DNA from 3 places in the Mesorhizobium vachelliae genome. Region 1 is predicted to be linked to each of the others. Evidence: predicted binding sites of a transcription regulator. Region 1 holds the regulator's gene; each other region holds the start of a gene.
What was found. The regulator LexA, encoded in region 1, represses DNA repair genes until DNA is damaged. The targets are predictions, from matches to a motif close to TGTTCNNNNTGTGTTCNG.

Region 1 (4,050 bases):
GCTGGCGGCCATGGTGCCGGCGGACCGGCTGCTGGTCAGCGAAAGCGGCATCTTCACGCATCAGGATTGCCGCCGGCTGGAGAAGAGCAGGATCGGCACCTTCCTCGTCGGCGAGAGCCTGATGCGGCAGGCCGACGTGGCTGCCGCGACCGAGCTTCTGCTGACGGGCAAGGCGCCGGCCGAGGCCATCTGAGATGGCCCTAACCCATCTTGGCGCCAAAGGCGAAGCCAACATGGTCGATGTCGGCCGCAAGGCCGAGACGACACGCACCGCGATCGCCGAAGGTTTTGTGTCGATGCGGCCTGAAACGCTGGAGATGATTCTCGCCGGCGACGCCAAGAAAGGCGACGTGCTGGGCACCGCGCGCATCGCCGGGATCATGGCCGCGAAGAAGACGCACGAGCTGATCCCGCTTTGCCATCCGCTGCTTTTGACGAAGGTTGCCGTCGAGATCGAGCCGGACCAGGCATTGCCCGGTCTCAAGGTCACCGCGCTTGCGCGCGTCACCGGCAAGACCGGCGTGGAGATGGAGGCGCTGACCGCCGCTTCGGTCGCCTGCCTCACCATCTACGACATGGCCAAGGCGGCGGACCGCGGCATGGTGATTTCCGGCATCCGGCTGGTCGAGAAGACCGGCGGCAAGTCCGGCGACTACAAGGTGGATGCCTGATGGCCCTGGTTCCGGTCGCCGAAGCGCTCGAACGCCTTCTCGACGGCGCGGCACCATTGCCCAGCGAAAGCATTCCGCTGGCCGAAGCGGCCGGGCGGGTCCTGGCGGAACCGGTCGTGGCGCTGCGCACGCAGCCGCCCTTCAACGCCTCGGCCATGGACGGCTACGCCACGCGTTCCAGCGACGTCGCTTCGGCGCCGGCCGAGCTCCAGGTCATAGGCATGGCGCCCGCCGGGCGCGGTTTCTCTGGAACCGTCGGCGAAGGCCAGGCCGTGCGCATCTTCACCGGCGCGCCGCTGCCTGAAGGCGCCGACACCATCGTCATCCAGGAGAACGTGCGCGATCTCGGCAATGGCAGGATCGAGGTGACGGAACCAACCGCGGAAGCACGCAATGTGCGCCGCCGTGGACTCGACTTCGTCCAGGGCGACGTTCTGCTCGAAAAGGGTCGCGTGCTCGATGCCGCAGCGCTTTCGCTGGCGGCCTCGGCCAACCACCCTGCCTTGAACGTCGTGCGCCGGCCGCTGGTCGCAATCATCGCCACCGGCGATGAATTGCTGCCGCCGGGCAGCACACTCGGCCCCGACCAGATCATTTCATCGAATGCCTATGGCGTCGTCGCCGCAGCCCAGTCGGTCGGCGCGCGCGCGCTCGATCTCGGCATCGCCGCCGACCGCAAGGAGGCGATCGCCGCGCTGGTCCGGAAAGCGGTCGAGGCGAATGCCGATGTCATCGTCACGCTCGGCGGCGCCTCGGTCGGCGATCACGACCTGATCCACGACGTGCTGACCGGCGAAGGCATGAGGCTCGACTTCTGGAAGATCGCCATGCGCCCCGGCAAACCGCTGATGTTCGGCCGGCTTGGCAATGTCCGCTGCGTCGGCCTGCCTGGGAATCCGGTGGCAAGCATCGTCTGCTCGCAACTCTTCCTGAAGCCGCTGCTTGGCCGGCTCGGCGGCCGCGACCACAGGCAGGACGTGCGGACCGCCCGGCTGGGGGCCGCGATGCACGCCAACGACCTCAGGCAGGACTATGTGCGCGCCGTGGTGCGAGACAATGACGGCACGCTCGTCGCGACTCCATTCGGCATCCAGGACTCCTCGATGCTCAGGATGCTCGCCGACGCCAACGCCCTGATCGTGCGCGAGCCCTTCGCGCCGGCTGCCGAGACCGGCGCCGAGTGCAGCGTTCTGATGTTACGCTGAACAAAACGTCAACAAATTCACTAAACTTTAAACGGTTGCGGAACACAACTGGAACAGATAGTGTTTGTTCTGGGTTTGTTTTTCTGATTCTGGTTTCAGAACCCATGGGGGCCGCCATGCTGACGCGCAAACAACATGAACTTCTGATGTTCATCCACGAAAGGCTGAAGGAGAGCGGGATTCCGCCGTCTTTCGACGAGATGAAGGAAGCGCTCGACCTCGCCTCCAAGTCCGGCATCCACCGGCTGATCACGGCGCTGGAGGAGCGCGGCTTCATTCGCCGGCTGCCGAACCGGGCGCGTGCGCTGGAAGTGCTGCGCCTGCCCGACTCGATCGCGCCAGGCCTCAATGCGGCGAGGAAGTTCTCGCCGAGCGTCATCCAGGGCGGCCAGGGCAATCTCAGCCGTCAGGTCAAGCCCGCAGCCCCCTCGCGCACGCCGACGCCGAGCAATGACGACGATGCCGGCTCGGCTGTGTCCATTCCGGTGATGGGCCGCATCGCCGCAGGCGTGCCGATCGACGCCATCCAGCACCAGACGCATTCGATCACGGTGCCCCCGGACATGATCGCCGGCGGCGAGCATTATGCGCTGGAGGTCAAAGGCGACTCGATGATCGAGGCCGGCATCTTCGACGGCGATACCGTCATCATCCGCAATGCCAACACGGCAAGCCCGGGCGAGATCGTGGTGGCGCTGGTCGACGACCAGGAAGCGACGCTCAAGCGCTTCCGCCGCAAGGGTGCCTCGATCGCGCTGGAGGCGGCCAACCCGGCCTACGAAACCCGCATCTTCGGACCGGATCGGGTGAAGGTGCAGGGCAAGCTCGTCGGGCTGATCCGCCGCTACTGATCCGGTTGCGAAGGTTTCGCATCCGCCCGCTCAGGCTTTTGATAAGGCGCCAGTCCTCTCGCCTCTCGAGTATACTTCCGCTGTTCGTGCCAGGGCCGGTACGGCTGCTCGACAGCATATTGGATCGCCGGCCGCGCGGTTGCCGATTGCGGATCGAAGAAGACGGCGGCGCTGCCGTCGCGCGCCAGCTGCCGCTTGGTGACGACAAGCACGCGCGGATCGCGGCAGGGATTGTAGGCGGTGGCGTCGTTGATGATGATGAGGTCGGCGAAGCCGCAGGCCGGCCGGGCGCTGTCGCGGTTTTCGGCGAGCGCAACGATGGCGCCGGATGGATGCCGGCCGATGCAGAGGTCGCCGGTGCAATAGAAGGGCGAGCCGGGCGGCAGGTCGACGGGATCGGCGATGTCCAGCGCATCTTTGGCGAACATTTCCGGCGGCACGATTTCCTCGGCTTTCAGCGCACGTTTCCAATTGTCGGTGGTGAACTCGTTGGAGCGTGCGCGATTGACGGCAAGCTGGCCGCCGCCGATCGGCATCGCCACCAGATGCGCGTCCTCCGAAATGAGCACATCCGGCGTGCGGACATGAGGTATGGCCAGCAGCGCGGCGAGCGCGAAGGGAACGGCGGCAAGCCTCAGCCAGGTGGTGGCCATCGTCGCGATGACCAGCGCGATCGTGGCCAGCAGCACCGACTGGATCGAGATCAGCCCGACGGCGTCGACCGGCGAGCGCTCGGATATCCATGCCGAAATGGCGATCATCGCCGTCAGCCCCTTGCCCATGACAAAGAGGAAGGGTCCATCGAAGCCGAAGGGCATGGCTAGCGCGCTCAACACGGCAAAGGGCATGACGATCAGCGAGACGATCGGCATGACCGCCAGATTGGCGAGCAGGCTAAGCGGCGACACGCGCTGAAAGTGCCAGATCGCAAACAGCAACGTCGCGCTTCCCGCGATGAGCGACGTCATGGCGGCGCCGCCCACGCCGACCGCCAGTTTTCGCGACAGGAACCCGAGGAACGAACGTTTTGCCGGTGGCGCGGTCGTTTTGCCGGCGCGATAGTCGGCAAAGCCCGCATAGGCGCCGACCAGGGCTGCTGTGGCGGCGAAGGACATCTGGAAGCTCGGGCCGACCACTTCGTGCGGCGAGACAAGGATCACGGCAATGGCCGAGATCGACAGGTTGCGCATGGTGAGCGCCGCGCGGTCGAAGAGTACGGCGGCGAGCATCACGGCCAGCATGATGAAGCTTCGCTCGGCCGCCACCACGATGCCGGAGATGACGAGGTAAGCGGCGATCGAGATCAGTGCTATTCCAGCGGCA
Region 2 (4,050 bases), on a different contig from region 1:
GACCGCCTGCAGATGGGCGTTGACCGCGTCGCGCACCTTGTCGCCCGACCACGCTTTGGCGAGATCGACATGCGCCACCTGGGCGGTGGCGTGCACGCCGGCATCGGTGCGGCCGGCGGCACGTATTCTTAGGTCTTCACCGCAGAACTTCTCGATCGCCTGCTCGATCGCCTGCTGCACAGAGGGCTGGTCGGCCTGATGCTGCCAGCCGGCGAACTGGCTGCCGTCGTATTCGATATCGAGCCGAAAACGCGGCATGTTCAGACAAATGCCGATGTCTGAAACGAGACCTTGTCTTCTCCGTAGAGCATGATCTTACCCGAAAACCGGTTCCCACTTTTCGCGAACGCGGACCTTCGGTTCGGGATCATGCTCTAAGCAGCGAGCGCGGTGAAGGCCGAAGCGTAGACCAGCCTGCCGGTCTCGGGCACGTCTCCCCAGGCCAGGGCCTGCAGCGCTTCGCCCTGATACTCGCTTTCGAATCCTGCAGCGCGCGCATGGGTGTAACCGAAGCGGCCGTAATAGACCGGATCGCCCAGAACCACGGCAAGCGTCTCGCCGGCGTCCTTGAGGCGGATATGCGCCTCGCGGATCAGCGCGCCGCCGATGCCGGTGCCGTGGAAGGAGGGCTCGACCGCCAGCGGCGCCAGCGCGACGGCCGCGAAACGCTTGCCGCCATTCTGCACGTAAAGCCTGGAAAACAGGATGTGGCCGACGACCTGGCCGTCTTCCTCGGCAACCAGTTCGACGACGGCGTCGCCGCCGGTGACCAGGGCGTCGACCAAGCCGGCTTCCGCCTGCTGGCCAAAGGCATGCTCTTCGACGAGACGGATCGCCTCGCGATCCCGCGGCGTCGCCGCACGTATCGACATCATGCTCATGTGAGTTTCATTCCTTTTGCGATCTTGGCTCCGCGCAAAAACTCCTGCGCGGCGGCGGGCCTTCCGCCCGCCCGTTGAACTTCGACCAGCCTGACCGCACCCGACCCGCAGGCGACCGTCAGCCGGTCATCGAGAATTCCTCCCGACTCGCCGACGCCATCAGAGAGCGTCGAGCGAAGCAGTTTCAGCCGCTCCATGCGGCCGCCAATTTCGACCTCGCACCACGCGCCCGGGAAGGGCGAGAGGCCGCGAATGTGATTGTGGACTTCGCCAGAAGGCCGCGTCCAGTCTACGCGTGTCTCCGATTTATCGATCTTTCGGGCGTAGGTCACCCCTTCCGCCGCCTGCGGGGTAAATGTCAGACAATTTATCCCCAACTGCGCAAGCGCCTCAACCATCAGCGAAGCGCCCTGAGCCATCAGGCGGTCATGCAATTCACCGGCCGTCATATCGGGTGCGATGGCGATTTTTTCAACCATTGCCACCGGCCCGGTGTCCAGCCCTTCTTCCATCTTCATGACCATCATGCCGGTCTCGGCGTCGCCGGCCATGATCGCGCGCTGGATGGGAGCAGCACCACGCCAGCGTGGCAAAAGCGAGGCGTGGCCGTTGAGACAGCCCAGGCTGGGCGCGTCCAAAACGGCTTTCGGCAGGAGCAATCCATAAGCGACGACGACCGCGACATCGGCCTGCAAGGCGACGAAGGCCTGCTGCTCGGCCTCGCCCTTCAGCGATGTCGGCGTGCGCACCTCGAGCCCCAACCGCTCGGCCTCGCGCTGCACCGGCGAGGGCGTCAGCTCCAGTCCGCGCCGCCCAGCGGCGCGCGGCGGCTGCGTGTAGACGGCCGCGATCTCGTGACCGGCATCGGCGATGGCGCGCAAGGTCGGCACGGAAAAATCCGGCGTACCCATGAAGATGACGCGAAGGGGCATGCCCCCTAGCCCACCATCTTGCCCGGCGCCTTGTCCTTGGCGAGCTTCTTGAACTTCCGCACCACCATGTCGCGCTTGAGCTTCGAGATGTGGTCAATGAACAGCACGCCGTTGAGATGGTCGATCTCGTGCTGCAGGCAGGTGGCCATCAGGCCTTCCGCCTGCATCTCCTGCAATTTGCCGTCGCGGTCGAGATATTTCACCCGCACCGAGGCCGGGCGCTCGACTTCGGCGTAATAATCGGGGATCGACAGGCAGCCTTCCTCATAGACCGAGCGCTGGTCGGAACTCTCGAGTACTTCCGGGTTGATGAAGACATGCGGCTGAGGCTCCTCGCCTTCCTTGGCGAGGTCTATGACCAGGAGCCGCCGCGGCTCGCCGACCTGGATCGCCGCAAGGCCGATGCCGGGCGCGTCGTACATCGTCTCCAGCATGTCGTCGGCGAGCTTGCGCAAATCGGCATCGACGCGCTCGACCGGCTTGGAAACCTGGCGCAGGACGGGATCGGGGAGAATGATGAGCGGCTTGATCGACATGGCGTCTCACCTAAGACGTCGTTGGAAAAGCGTCAACCGGTGTGGAGTTGACCTGTTCACGTTTTGATCTGTGCCACGCGGCCGAATCGGTTATGCTGCCTCTCATGAACGACATGACCTCCATTCTTTCGCAACCGATCGCGCGGCTCGGGGCCTCTACGATCACGCTCGGCCACGCGCTTGCTTTCGCCATTGTTCTGTTTGTCGTTCTTTTCGCGGTGCTGGTCATTGCTCTGTGGCGCGCGGCCAAGGCGCGTGCGGTTGCAGCCGCGGAAGCCGCTGATCACGCCCGCGACACCGAGGCACGCATTGCCGACGTCCTGCAGGCGCAGGCCGAGATGCAGGGGCGCATGGGCGCCATCGCCGAAGTGTTCGGGGCGCGGCAGGCCGAGCTTACCCAGTCGCTCGGACAACGGCTCGACGCCATGACCGGCCGTCTCGGCCAGACAATGGCCGAGCAGACTAAGTCGACGCATGAAAGCCTGGCCAAGCTGCAGGAGCGGCTGGCCGTGATCGACACCGCGCAAGGCAACATCCAGTCCTTGGCCGGCCAGGTCGTGCAGTTGCAGGCGATCCTCTCCAACAAGCAGACGCGCGGCGCCTTCGGCCAGTCGCGCATGGAGGCGATCGTCGCCGACGGCCTGCCGCACGGCGCCTATGAATTCCAGGCCAGCCTCTCCAATGGCAGCCGGCCCGATTGCCTGGTGCGGATGCCGAATGGCGCGCCGATGCTGGCCATCGACGCAAAATTCCCGCTGGAAGCCTGGAACGCGATCCGCGCCGCCGGAGGCGCCGACATGCAGAAGGTTGCGGCGCAGGCTTTCCGGCGCGACATCGAGGTGCATATCCGCGATATCGCCGAAAAATACCTGATCCAGGGCGAGACGCAGGACACCGCCTTCATGTTCGTGCCGTCGGAATCGGTGTTCGCTGAGATCCACGAGAATTTCGAGGCAGTGGTGCAGAAGGCGCATCGCGCCCGCGTTGTCATCGTATCGCCCTCGCTCCTGATGCTGTCGATCCAGGTGATCCAGGCGATCCTCAAGGACGCCCGCATGCGCGAACAGGCGCATCTTATCCAGGGCGAGGTCATCCGGCTGATGGAGGATGTGGCGCGCGTCGACGAGCGCGTGCGCCGGCTGCAGACGCATTTCGGTCAGGCGGCTCGGGACATAGACGACATTCTCGTGTCGACGTCGAAGGTGACCAAACGCGGCCAGAAGATCGAGGCGCTGGAATTCGCCGAGGTCGAAACCGAGGCCGCGCGAAGCGCAGCGCCGAAGGCCGACGGCGGTTCGCGCGTGGCCGATTCAAAGACGGGTCAGCTCAGGCTGCGGGTCGTCGACGGCGACGAGTAGCCGATTAAGCACCCGAAAGGGCCACAGTCTTCGCCTTCGGCGTCTCAGGGCTAAAGCCGACGGCGCCACCGCCGCCAACCTTGTCTCCATGACATTTTTTCGTTGGCGCGCAGCGGCCTTTTGCGTGCACCATGGGCGATCCCGTTCTCGCAAGGCCCTCGCCCCATGACCACCCTGCCCGGCATCTTAGACATCCGCGCCGCCGCCGAGCGGCTTTCCGGCCTGATCGTCGAAACGCCGCTGATCGAATCGCCGGAGCTCAACAAGCGCCATGGCGGCCGCATCCTGTTCAAGCCCGAGACGCTGCAGCGCACCGGCTCCTTCAAGATCCGCGGCGCCTACA
Region 3 (4,050 bases), on a different contig from region 1:
CGGTCGTTCTTCCACATGTCGGTGTAGCCGCTCTCCTCCAGGATGGTTTCGGCGAGCTCGGTATGCGGCGTGGTTTCCAGCGCCTTCTGCCAGCGCTCGAAATTGGCCGCGACCTCGCGCAATGCGGCGCGCGGCTTCGGCTTCAGCTCGTCGCTTTCGGCGAGTGTGGCTGCCGCTTCCAGCATCGGGACGCGCATGGCGCGCGCGGTGTCGTGGATCTGACGGATGGTTGCTTCGCCAAGGCCGCGCTTCGGCACGTTGACGATGCGCTCGAAGGCGAGGTCGTCGCCGCCGTTGGCGACGACGCGGAAGAAGGCCAGCGCGTCGCGGATTTCCAGGCGCTCGTAGAAACGCGGGCCGCCGATGACGCGGTAGCTCAAGCCGAGCGTGATGAACCGGTCTTCGAAGGCGCGCATCTGGAAGGAGGCGCGCACCAGGATCGCCATGTCGTTGAGGTTGTGCTTCTGCCGCTGATAGGCCTCGATGGCATCGCCGATGGCCCTGGCCTCTTCCTCGGAGTCCCAGGAGGCATGGACATGGACCTTGTCGTCCTCGGGGTCGTCGCGGTCGGTGAACAGCGTCTTGCCGAAGCGGCCTTCATTGTGGGCGATGAGATGGGAGGCGGCGCCCAAAATATGCGCGGTGGAGCGGTAGTTGCGCTCCAGGCGGATGATGGTGGCGCCCGGGAAATCCTTGTCGAAGCGCAGGATGTTGTCGACTTCGGCGCCGCGCCAGCCGTAGATCGACTGGTCGTCGTCGCCGACGCAGCAAATGTTGACTTTGTTCTCGCTCACGGCCGCGCGCTCGCTCCGCTCGCTGGCCTCCGCGGGGGCGGCCTGACCGGCCGACGCCCGGTCGGGCTTGCGGCCTTCGGCCGATGCAGCGCGCACGTTAGGCCGCTGTGCCAGGAGCCGGAGCCACATGTACTGCGCGGTGTTGGTATCCTGGTACTCGTCGACCAGTATGTATTTGAACTTGCGGTGATATTCCTTCAGCACGTCCGGATAGGCGCGGAAGATGCGGATCGGGTGATAGAGCAGGTCGCCGAAGTCGCAGGAATTCAGCGTCTGCAGCCGTTCCTGATAGGCTTTGTAAAGCTGGCGTCCCTTGCCGTTGCCGAAGCTGCGGGCATCGCCTTCCGGAATTTCGTCGGGGCCGAGGCCCTTGTTCTTCCAGTTGTCGAGCATCTGGGCGAAGGTCTTGGCCGGCCAGCGCTTGTCGTCCAGCCCTTCGGCCTGGATCAGCTGCTTGATCAGCCGCACCACGTCGTCGGTGTCGAGGATGGTGAAATCCGATTTCAGCCCGGCAAGCTCGGCGTGTCGGCGCAGCAGCTTCACGCCGATCGAGTGGAAGGTGCCGAGCCAGGGCATGCCCTCGACATTGCCTTCGCCGATCAGGTGGCCGATGCGCTGCTTCATCTCGCGCGCGGCCTTGTTGGTGAAGGTGACGGCGAGAATCTGCGAAGGGAAGGCCCTGCCGGTGGCGAGGATGTGGGCGATGCGCGTGGTGAGCACCCGCGTCTTGCCGGTGCCTGCGCCGGCCAGCACCAGAACCGGGCCTTCGGTCGTCTCGACGGCGAGCCGCTGCTCCGGGTTCAGGCCCTTCAGGTAATCGTGCGCGCTGTTCTGGCCGCTGCGCGCCGCCATGGCGCGCGCGGCTATGCCGGATGGGGCCGCAGCGGGCCGCGCATTCGGTTCATCGAAAAAAGGCATGTCTTCGGAAAAGCCCGACATCGCTCCCGAATGTAGTGATTCGGGAGCGAAAGACCAGAACTGTCTACGTTTTGTTCTAGTTTCGCGTGTTCCGGACCAACTTGACAGCCGGAGCGGGTGAGGGAAAGCTGCCGGCAGGGCAGGGACGGCTCGCCGTTACCTGGAAGCCGCTCTATCTTTGTTTGACGCAATTCCGGGCGGAACGTTACGGCGACGGCGCCGAACTCAACCGCTTCACACTTTTCCTGGAATTGCCTGATGCGCGCAACAGTCGAAGGAGCACCGTCTTGGCTGTCACCATCACTTCCCTCGTCCTTTTCCTCATCGGTCTCATTCTCGGCGGCGGCGGCATCTGGCTCATCGCGCTGGGCGGGAGTTGGTACTACCTGATCGCCGGTCTGGTCTTCCTGATCACCGCCTGGCTGCTTTTCAGGCGCAGGTCGACCTCGCTGTGGCTCTACGCGCTGTTCGTGCTCGCCACTTTATGCTGGGCGGTCTGGGAAATCGGCTTCGACTGGTGGCAACTCGGCCCGCGCGGCGGCGTCATCGTGCTCATCGCCTTGTGGCTTTTGACGCCATGGGCGAGGCGAGGATTGCAGGGACCGGATGGACGCGCGCCGCTGATCCTGGCCGTGCTCGCCTCGCTTGCGGTCGCCTTCTATTCGATGACCGCCGACCCCCACGACGTCGGCGGCACGCTCGGCACCGAGAAGGCGACGGCGGCGGCCAATCTCGGCGGCGACATGCCGGCCGGCGAGTGGCACTTCTACGGCCGCACGCCTTTCGGCCAGCGCTATTCGCCGCTCGACCAGATCACGCCTGACAACGTCGCCAAGCTGCAGCCGGCCTGGACCTACCGCACCGGCGATATCAAAGGCCCCGACGATATTGGCGAGACGACCTATCAGGTGACGCCGCTCAAAGTGGGCGACACGCTCTTCATCTGCACGCCGCATGATTTCGCCATCGCCATCGATGCCGCGAGCGGCAAGGAAAAGTGGCGCTATGACCCGAAGATCAAGCTCGACCCCAACCGCCAGCACCAGACCTGCCGCGGCGTGTCCTATTACGCCGACGCCAAGATCGCCACCGGCCAGCCCTGCGCGCAGCGCGTTTACCTGCCGACGTCGGACGCCCGGCTGATCGCGCTCGACGCGGCGAACGGGCAGGTGTGTCCGTCCTTCGCCGAAGGCGGCACGCTGAACCTGATGGTCAACATGCCCTATCCGAAATCGGGCTATTACTATTCGACCTCGGCGCCGCTGATCGTCGCCGGTAAGATCATCGTCGGCGGCGCGGTCAACGACAATTACTCGACCGAGGAGCCGTCCGGCGTCATCCGCGCCTTCGACGCCGGCACCGGCGCCCTGCTGTGGAACTGGGATTCCGGAAATCCGGATGTGACGACGCCGCTGCCGGCCGGGCAAACCTACACCCATAACTCGCCCAACATGTGGTCGACGGCAAGCGCCGACGAGAAGCTCGGTCTCCTTTATCTGCCGCTCGGCAACCAGACGCCGGACCAGCTCGGCATGGGCCGCAGCGCCAATGTCGAGAAGTTTTCCTCCTCGATCACCGCACTCGACCTCAACACGGGGCAATTGCGCTGGGTGCGGCAGACCGTGCATCACGATCTATGGGACATGGACGTGCCGGCGCAGCCGTCGCTGGTCGACATCACCACGGCGAACGGCGTCGTGCCGGCGCTGGTCGGGCCGACCAAGCAAGGCGATCTCTACGTGCTCGACCGGCGCACGGGGGAGCCGATCATTCCGGTGAAGGAAGTGCCGGCACCTGGCGGCGCGATCGAGGGCGATCAGGCCTCGCCGACGCAGCCGGCCTCGGACCTGTCCTTCAATCCGAAGCCGCTGACCGGCGCCGACATGTGGGGCATCACCATGTTCGACCAGCTGGCGTGCCGGATCGAACTGAAGCGATTGCGCTATGAGGGCCGCTACACGCCGCCCTCGCTGCAGGGCTCGCTGATCTATCCCGGCAATTTCGGCGTCTTCAACTGGGGCGGCGTCGCGGTCGATCCGGTGCGGCAGGTAATGTTCGGCATGCCGACCTATCTCGCCTTCACCTCCAAGCTCATCCCGCGCGCGGACGTGCCGCCGCCGAGCAACACCAAGGGCAGCGAGCAGGGGCTGAACCGCAACGAAGGCGCGCCTTACGCAGTGGTGATGGGGCCGTTCCTGTCGCCGCTCGGCATTCCCTGCCAGGCGCCGCCCTGGGGCTATGTCGCCGGGGTCGACCTCAAGACGGGAAACATCGCCTACAAGCACCGCAACGGCACCGTCTATGACATGACGCCGCTGCCCCTGCCGCTCAAGGTCGG

Region 2: the regulator LexA is predicted to act here: its motif matches at 2,403-2,420, upstream of RFM41_RS25380 (DNA recombination protein RmuC).
Region 3: the regulator LexA is predicted to act here: its motif matches at 1,774-1,791, upstream of RFM41_RS17615 (ATP-dependent helicase).

What each region holds. Positions count from the first base shown of each region.
Region 1 covers NZ_JAVIIR010000008.1:319,477-323,526, reverse strand. The annotation lists gene trpC (indole-3-glycerol phosphate synthase TrpC) at 1-193, shown strand, start outside; gene moaC (cyclic pyranopterin monophosphate synthase MoaC) at 195-671, shown strand; gene RFM41_RS19275 (molybdopterin molybdotransferase MoeA) at 671-1,876, shown strand; gene lexA (transcriptional repressor LexA) at 1,993-2,727, shown strand; gene RFM41_RS19265 (ComEC/Rec2 family competence protein) at 2,721-4,050, opposite strand, start outside.
Region 2 covers NZ_JAVIIR010000014.1:1,074-5,123, reverse strand. The annotation lists gene truA (tRNA pseudouridine(38-40) synthase TruA) at 1-258, opposite strand, end outside; gene RFM41_RS25395 (GNAT family N-acetyltransferase) at 375-881, opposite strand; gene fmt (methionyl-tRNA formyltransferase) at 878-1,813, opposite strand; gene def (peptide deformylase) at 1,819-2,349, opposite strand; gene RFM41_RS25380 (DNA recombination protein RmuC) at 2,454-3,707, shown strand; gene RFM41_RS25375 (threonine/serine dehydratase family protein) at 3,873-4,050, shown strand, end outside.
Region 3 covers NZ_JAVIIR010000007.1:353,115-357,164, reverse strand. The annotation lists gene RFM41_RS17615 (ATP-dependent helicase) at 1-1,733, opposite strand, end outside; gene RFM41_RS17610 (glucose/quinate/shikimate family membrane-bound PQQ-dependent dehydrogenase) at 2,000-4,050, shown strand, end outside.